Regions from separate parts of the Rathayibacter festucae DSM 15932 genome, predicted to be linked through region 2. Evidence: riboswitches for the same ligand, from Rfam matches in the RefSeq annotation. Region 2 holds a riboswitch; the other holds the start of a gene.

Region 1 (3,393 bases), 330 kb from region 2:
CGCTCCGCTCCGGAGTCGGCCAAGGGCATCGACATCAGCGACACCCTCGCTACGCGGAACCGATCGTCAGACTGATCGGCCGGTGGTCCGAGCCGTTCGGCGGCAGGACCTCGAGGGTCGCGGCGGGCACCCCGTCCGCCAGAGCGTGATCGAGCGAGACCAGCGGCAGCAGAGCCGGCCAGGTCGCCGGGAAGCCGATGCCGGACGTGCGGACCAGCGCCGCCTGGTCGAGGACCGGTGCGAGCAGGTGGTCGTCGGTCGCGGTGTTGAAGTCGCCGACCACGAGCGTGCGGTCCGACGCGTCGTCCGCGAGCGTCGAGGCGAGGCCGCCCAGCATCGTATCGCGCTCGGCGTGATCGCCGAGGCGGAACGAGGCGAGGTGCACCACGAAGAGCCGCGTCGCCCCGAGCGGGGTGTCGACGTCGACCGCGAGGGCGCGGTTCCAGTCCAGGCCGAGGTCGAGCGGCTCGCCGTTCGAGAGCTCGGTGCGGCTCCACAGCCCGACGGTGCCGACCACGTACGAGTGCGGGTACGCGTCCGAGAGCTCCGCGTCGACCGCCTCGCGATCCTCGCCGGCCAGCTCCTGGAAGGCGAGCACGTCCGGCTCCCTCGCCGCCAGCTCCGCCGCCAGCGCTCCGGCGTCGTCGCCGGTGCCGAGGTTCTGGCTGATCACGGTGAACGATCCGGAGCGGACCGCCGGTGCGGGGAGCGCCACCGGGAGCACGAGCACGCCGTAGACCATCACGAGCACGGTCACCGCTGCTCCGGCACCGCGCGAGCGCAGGGCGACCGCGGCGGCCACGAGGAGGAGCACCGCGAGTCCGGACCACGGGATCGCGGTCTCGACCACCGACAGCCAGCCGGCCGCGTCCCACAGCACGCGGTGGAAGGCGAGGAACGCCGCCAGCAGCAGGCTCGCGACCGCGACGGTCGCGGCGCGACCTGGTCGGCGGCGGCGCGGGCGGGACGGCATCCGACGATCATCGCAGCAGACCTCGGGGAGGAGGTGGGGGAGTCCTGTGCGCGCCGGTGCGCCGCTTGTCGCCCGTTCGGCCCGCGGAGTAGCGTCGGGCCATGCCCAACATCGCTGTCTCCCTGGCCGACAAAGTGACCTCCGCGGGTGCCGCGACGAGCTACGGAGACCCGATCGAGGTCGACGGCGTCTCGCTCGTCCCTGTCTCGCTCCGCTGGTTCGGCTTCGGCGGCGGCAGCGGCTCCGAGGACGGCCAGGAGGGCGGCGGAGGAGGCGGCGGCGGTGCCGTGGTGCCGATCGGCGCCTACATCAAGGACGACCTGGGACTGCGCTTCCAGCCGAACATCGTCTCGGTGCTCGCCGTCGGCGTCCCGCTGGTCTGGGTCTCCGGCAAGGCGCTCGCGCGGATCATCCGCGCGCTCAAGAAGTAGCCGCTCCGGCGCGCGGCCTCAGCGCTGGGGCCGCGCCGAGAACCACGTCTTCTTCGTCCGGCCGAAGCCGACGATCAGCCGCTCGGCGTCGTTCGGCCGCCGCGGGTCGTAGATGACCGCGACCGGCTCGCCCGCCATCCAGGCGTCACCCCGGCGCTGCGGGGTCTTCACCAGGTGCCGCTCCTCGCCGTCGACGAGGCGGTAGGCGACGAGCAGTCGACCGAGATCGCGCGCCGCCGAGGCGTCTCCGCGGGCCGGATCCTGGGCGACCACCCGACCGGACACCCGCGTGCCGTAGCTGAGCAGCTCACGGCGGATCCGGAAGCGGCGCCGCCAGAGCAGCACCTGCAGGAGCACCACGAGGACCGCGGCGAGGACGAGCACCACCGACCACGACATGCTGTCTATGATTGCTGACGAACACGGGAGTCCGGTGCACCGGGCTGAGAGGAAGGCAGCAGCCTTCGACCGTCGAACCTGATCTGGGTCATGCCAGCGAAGGAACGTTTCGATCTCCTCTTCTTCGACCCGTGCCCCGTTTCGCTTCCACGAAAGGGCACGTCAGTGCAGAACACACCAGCGCAGAACAACGCAGCGCAGAACTCAGCAGCGCAGAACACCTCCGCGCAGAAGTCAGCAGCGCAGAAGTCCACCCCCTCCTCAGCCGGCCGTCCCCGGGACCTCCGCTGGCGGGTCGTCGACATCGTCGTGGCCAGCGTCGTGGCCGTCGCCGCCGGCATCGTCTTCTGGGCGTGGGGCATCGCGACCAACGTCCTCGGCGTCGCCTTCGAGTTCCTCCCCGGCCTCGGCGGCCTCCTCGGCGGCGGCTGGCTCTTCGCCGGCGTGCTCGGCGGACTGATCATCCGCAAGCCCGGCGCGGCGCTCTATACGGAGCTGCTCGCGGCGGTCGTCTCGGCGCTGATCGGCACGCAGTGGGGCTTCGCCGTCCTGCTCTCCGGCCTCGTCCAGGGCCTCGGCGCCGAGATCGTGCTCGCCCTCTTCCTCTACCGCAGCGGACGCCCGCTCGTGGCGATGCTCGCCGGAGCGGGCGCGGGCCTCGCCCTCGCCGTCAACGACCTGCTGGTCTACTACCCCGCCGTCGACGACCTGTTCCGCACGGTCTACGTCGTGTCGTCGCTCGTGTCCGGCGCCGTCCTCGCCGGGCTCCTGCCCTGGTTCGCGGTGCGCGGCCTCGCCGCCTCCGGAGCGCTGGACCGCTTCGTCTCCGGCCGGGAGGGCCGCGTGGTCGAGGGGGCGGGCGCGGGCGCTCGATGAGCGGCGCGTCGATCCGGGCCCGCGGCTGGAGCTGGCGGCACGCGGGCCGGTCGAGCGCGGCCGTCACCGGGCTCGACCTCGAGGTGCAGCCGGGCGAGCGCGTCCTGCTCCTCGGTCCGTCCGGCGCGGGCAAGAGCACGCTGCTGCACGCGCTGGCCGGGGTGCTCGGCGGCGAGGAGGACGGCGCGGACGAGGGCGAGCTGAGCATCGACGGCGCCTCGCCGGCGGAGCGCCGCGGCGTGGCCGGTCTCGTCCTCCAGGACCCGGACACCCAGGCCGTGCTGGCCCGCGTCGGCGACGACGTCGGCTTCGCCTGCGAGAACCTCGGTGTGCCGCGCGGGGAGATCCCGGCGCGGGTTCGGCGCGCGCTCGACGACGTCGGTCTCGACGTCGCCCTCGACCGATCGACCTCCGCGCTCTCGGGCGGGCAGAAGCAGCGGCTCGCCCTCGCCGGCGTCCTCGCGATGCAGCCCCGCCTCCTGCTGCTCGACGAGCCGACCGCGAACCTCGATCCGCGCGGGGTCGAGGAGGTGCGCTCCGCGGTCGAGCGGACCACGGCGCGCTCCGGCGCCACCCTGATCGTCGTCGAGCACCGCGTCGACGTCTGGATCGACCTCGTCGACCGGATCGTCGTGCTCGGCGCCGACGGCACGGTCGTCGCGGACGGCGAGCCGCGTCCCGTGATCGAGCGCGCCCGCGGTGTCCTCGTGGCAG
Region 2 (3,393 bases):
ACGCGCTCTCGGCGGAGGAGGACGCGCTCGCGCCGGACGCGACGGCGCTGCCGGCCCGCACCGAGGAGCTGGCCGCGCTCGAGCGCCGGATCCGCGCCGCCGCCGAGCGTGCGAGTGCCGCGACCGTGCTTGATCGCCTCCGCTCCGCCCACGCCGAGGCGGCCCGGGCGCACGGCGTCCGCGCCGCAGAGCACGCCGAGCTGGTCGCCCGCCGCTTCGCGGGCTTCGCCGGCGAGCTGGCCGGAGCGCTCGTTCGCGGTGACCCGTGCCCGGTCTGCGGCTCCTGCGAGCACCCACAGCCCGCCGAGCACGGCGAGCTGCCGCCCGTCGGCACCGGCGAGATCGAGAAGGCGCGCACCGCCGTCGACCGCGCCGCCGCCGCGATGGACGCTGCCCGCGAGGCCGAGAGCGCCGGCGCGCTCGCCCTGGCGGCCCTCGAGGAGCGGGCCGGCGCCACGACCGCCGAGGAGCTGCAGACCGCCCGCGCCGAGGCCGAGATGCGGCTCGCCGCGTCCCGGAGCGCCGCGACGCGGCTCGAGGAGCTGCGGCGCGAGCGGTCGGACCTCCGTCTCCGCAGTGACGACCTCGCGGCGGCCCTCGACACCGCCCGCGCCGAGCACCAGCGCCTCAGCTCCGACGCCGCCCTCGCCGCCGAGGCGCTGCGCCTCCTGCGCGAGCGGATCGACGCCCACCGCGACGGCGCCGCCAGCATCGCCGACCGCGTCGCGGCCCTCACCGCGCAGCGCCGCCTGGCCGAGGCGCTCGTCGAGGCCGAGGACTCGGCGACCGCCCGCCGCGAGGCCGCCGAGAGCGCCGACGTCCAGCTCGCCGAGGTGGTCGCCGACCGCGGCTTCGCGAGCGCCGACGACGCCGAGTCCGCCGCCCTCACCTCGGGTGAGCGCGCCCGCGCCGAGGCCGTGGTCGCCGAGCACGAGCGCCGCCGCAGCGCCGTCGACTCGGTGCTGGCCGACCCCGAGCTCGCCGGCCTGCCGACCGCCCCCGTCGACCTCGCCGCCGCGGAGGAGGACGCGCGCGCCGCCTCCGCCCGCCGCGACGAGGCCCGCTCGCGGCACTCGGTGCTCGAGCACCGCGCCGCCCGGCTCGCCGAGCTGGCCGTCCGCGCCGAGGAGCGCCTGGGCAGCCTGGACGCGCGCCTGCGCCGGCACGAGGAGCTGCGCGCCCTCGCCGAGACGATCGACGGCCGCGGGCAGAACACCCGCCGGATGGACCTCGAGGCCTTCGCCCTGGCGGGCCGGCTCGAGGAGATCGTCGCCGCCGCGAACCTGCGGCTGAACGCGATGACCAGCGGCCGCTACGCGCTCGTGCACGACGACTCGCTCGCCTACCGCGGCGCCGCCTCCGGGCTCGGGATCGACGTGCTCGACGCCTTCACCGGCGCCCGCCGGCAGCCCGCGTCGCTCTCCGGCGGCGAGACGTTCCTCGCCTCGCTCGCCCTCGCCCTCGGCCTGGCCGACGTGGTCACCATGCAGTCCGGCGGCGTCTCGCTCGAGACGATGTTCATCGACGAGGGCTTCGGCTCGCTCGACGCCGAGACCCTCGAGACCGCGCTCGGCACCCTCGACGCGCTGCGCTCCGGCGGGCGCACGATCGGCCTGATCAGCCACGTCGACGCGATGCGCGAGCGGCTGCCCACCGGGCTGAAGGTCGTCGTCAGCGACCGCGGCGACAGCAGGATCCTCACGGCGTGACGGAGCGACCCGCTAGGGTCGTCGGCAGTGACACGGGGTGCCCACCAGGGCTGAGATGAGACCCGTCGAACCTGATCTAGTTCGTACTAGCGAAGGGATGTCGCGAATGAGCATTCGCACGCCTGCCCACCCGACCATCCTCGACGGCGCAGCCGTCGCCCGACACCTCGGCGAGCTGCGCCGCGCAGCGCCGCTCGTGCAGTGCATCACCAACGCGGTGGTCACCGGCTTCACCGCCAACAGCCTGCTGGCTCTCGGCGCGAGCCCCGCGATGTGCGATCTGCCCGGCGAGGCCGGCGTCTTCGCCGGCATCGCCTCCGCGACGCTGGTGAACCTCGGCACCCCGCACGCGGAGCAGCGCGACGGCGCCCGCGAGGCCGTCGCGGCGGCGAGCGCGGCCGGCACCCCCTGGGTGCTCGACCCGGTCGCCGTCGGCCCGCTGCCGGTGCGCACCGCGCTCGCGGCCGAGCTGCTCGAAGCGCGACCCGCGATCATCCGCGGCAACGCCTCCGAGATCCTCGCCCTCGCCGGCCTCGGCGCGGGCGGTCGCGGTGTCGACGCCGTCGACGGCCCGGAGGAGGCGCTGGAGGCCGCGAACGCACTCGCCCGCCGCTCAGGAGCCGTCGTCGCCGTCTCGGGAGCCGTCGACGTCGTCACCGACGGCGAGCGCGTGGTCCGCGTCACCGGCGGGCACCCGCTGCTCACCCGCGTCACCGGCGGCGGCTGCGCGCTGGGAGCCGTGATGGCCGCCTTCCTCGGCGCCGGCGGCTCCGACCCGCTCGGCGCCGCGGTCGCCGCGTCCGTCGTCTGGGGCCTCGCCGCCGAGCGCGCCGCCGAGACCGCCGCCGGCCCCGGCTCGTTCGCGGTCGGCCTCCTCGACGCTCTCGCCGCGCTCACCGCCGACGAGGTCGAGAGCGGGGCGCGGATCGCATGATCGACCTCTCGCTCCAGCTCGTCACCGACACCCGCCTCTGCGGCCCGCGCGGAGTCCCGGCCGTGGTCGCCGCGGCCGTCGCCGGCGGTGTCCGCGTCGTCCAGGTCCGCGACCACGAGGCGACCGCCGCCGAGCTCGTCGCCCTGACCTGCGCCGTCGCCGCCGTCCTCGACGAGCGCACGACCCTGCTGGTCGACGACCGCGTCGACGTCGTCCTCGCCGCCCGCCTGGCGGGAGCCCGCGTCGACGGCGTGCACGTCGGCCAGTCCGATCTCCCGGTCCTCGCCGCGCGCAGCATCCTCGGCGCCGGCGCGGTGATCGGCCTGACCGCGAACACCCCGGCCCACCTCGCCGCCGCGCACGCCCTGCCCACCGGCACCGTCGACTATCTCGGCGTCGGCGTGATCCGCGCGACGGCGACCAAGCCCGACCACCCGGTCCCGCTCGGCATCGACGGCTTCGCCGCCCTCGCCGCCGCGACGCCGCTCCCCTGCGTCGCCATCGGCGGCGTCACGGCCGGCGACGCCTCGGCCCTGCGCCGCGCCGGCGCGGCCGGGCTCGCGATCGTCTCGGCGATCTGCGCGGTGGACGATCCGGAGTCCGCGGCCCGCGCCTTCCGAGCGGAGTGGGACCGATGAGCGCCGCGCTCCCGCAGCCCCGGCCGATCCCCCGCGTCCTCAGCATCGCCGGCACCGACCCGACCGGCGGCGCCGGCATCCAGGCCGACCTCAAGTCGATCGGCGCGCTCGG

The links. A riboswitch is a leader RNA that binds a small molecule or an ion and turns the genes downstream of it on or off. The one in region 2 is predicted to bind thiamine pyrophosphate.
Positions count from the first base shown of each region.
Region 1: linked by a shared signal. The riboswitch ahead of C1I64_RS05200 (ECF transporter S component) and the one ahead of thiM (hydroxyethylthiazole kinase) in region 2 are both predicted to bind thiamine pyrophosphate.

Region 1 covers NZ_CP028137.1:1,097,121-1,100,513, forward strand. Annotated here, with positions in the region: gene dinB (DNA polymerase IV) at 1-75, shown strand, start outside; gene C1I64_RS05185 (endonuclease/exonuclease/phosphatase family protein) at 50-973, opposite strand; gene C1I64_RS05190 (hypothetical protein) at 1,075-1,404, shown strand; gene C1I64_RS05195 (DUF3592 domain-containing protein) at 1,423-1,803, opposite strand; TPP riboswitch at 1,818-1,925, shown strand; gene C1I64_RS05200 (ECF transporter S component) at 1,969-2,679, shown strand; gene C1I64_RS05205 (ABC transporter ATP-binding protein) at 2,676-3,393, shown strand, end outside.
Region 2 covers NZ_CP028137.1:767,776-771,168, reverse strand. Annotated here, with positions in the region: gene C1I64_RS03605 (AAA family ATPase) at 1-1,709, shown strand, start outside; TPP riboswitch at 1,733-1,824, shown strand; gene thiM (hydroxyethylthiazole kinase) at 1,816-2,643, shown strand; gene thiE (thiamine phosphate synthase) at 2,640-3,281, shown strand; gene thiD (bifunctional hydroxymethylpyrimidine kinase/phosphomethylpyrimidine kinase) at 3,278-3,393, shown strand, end outside.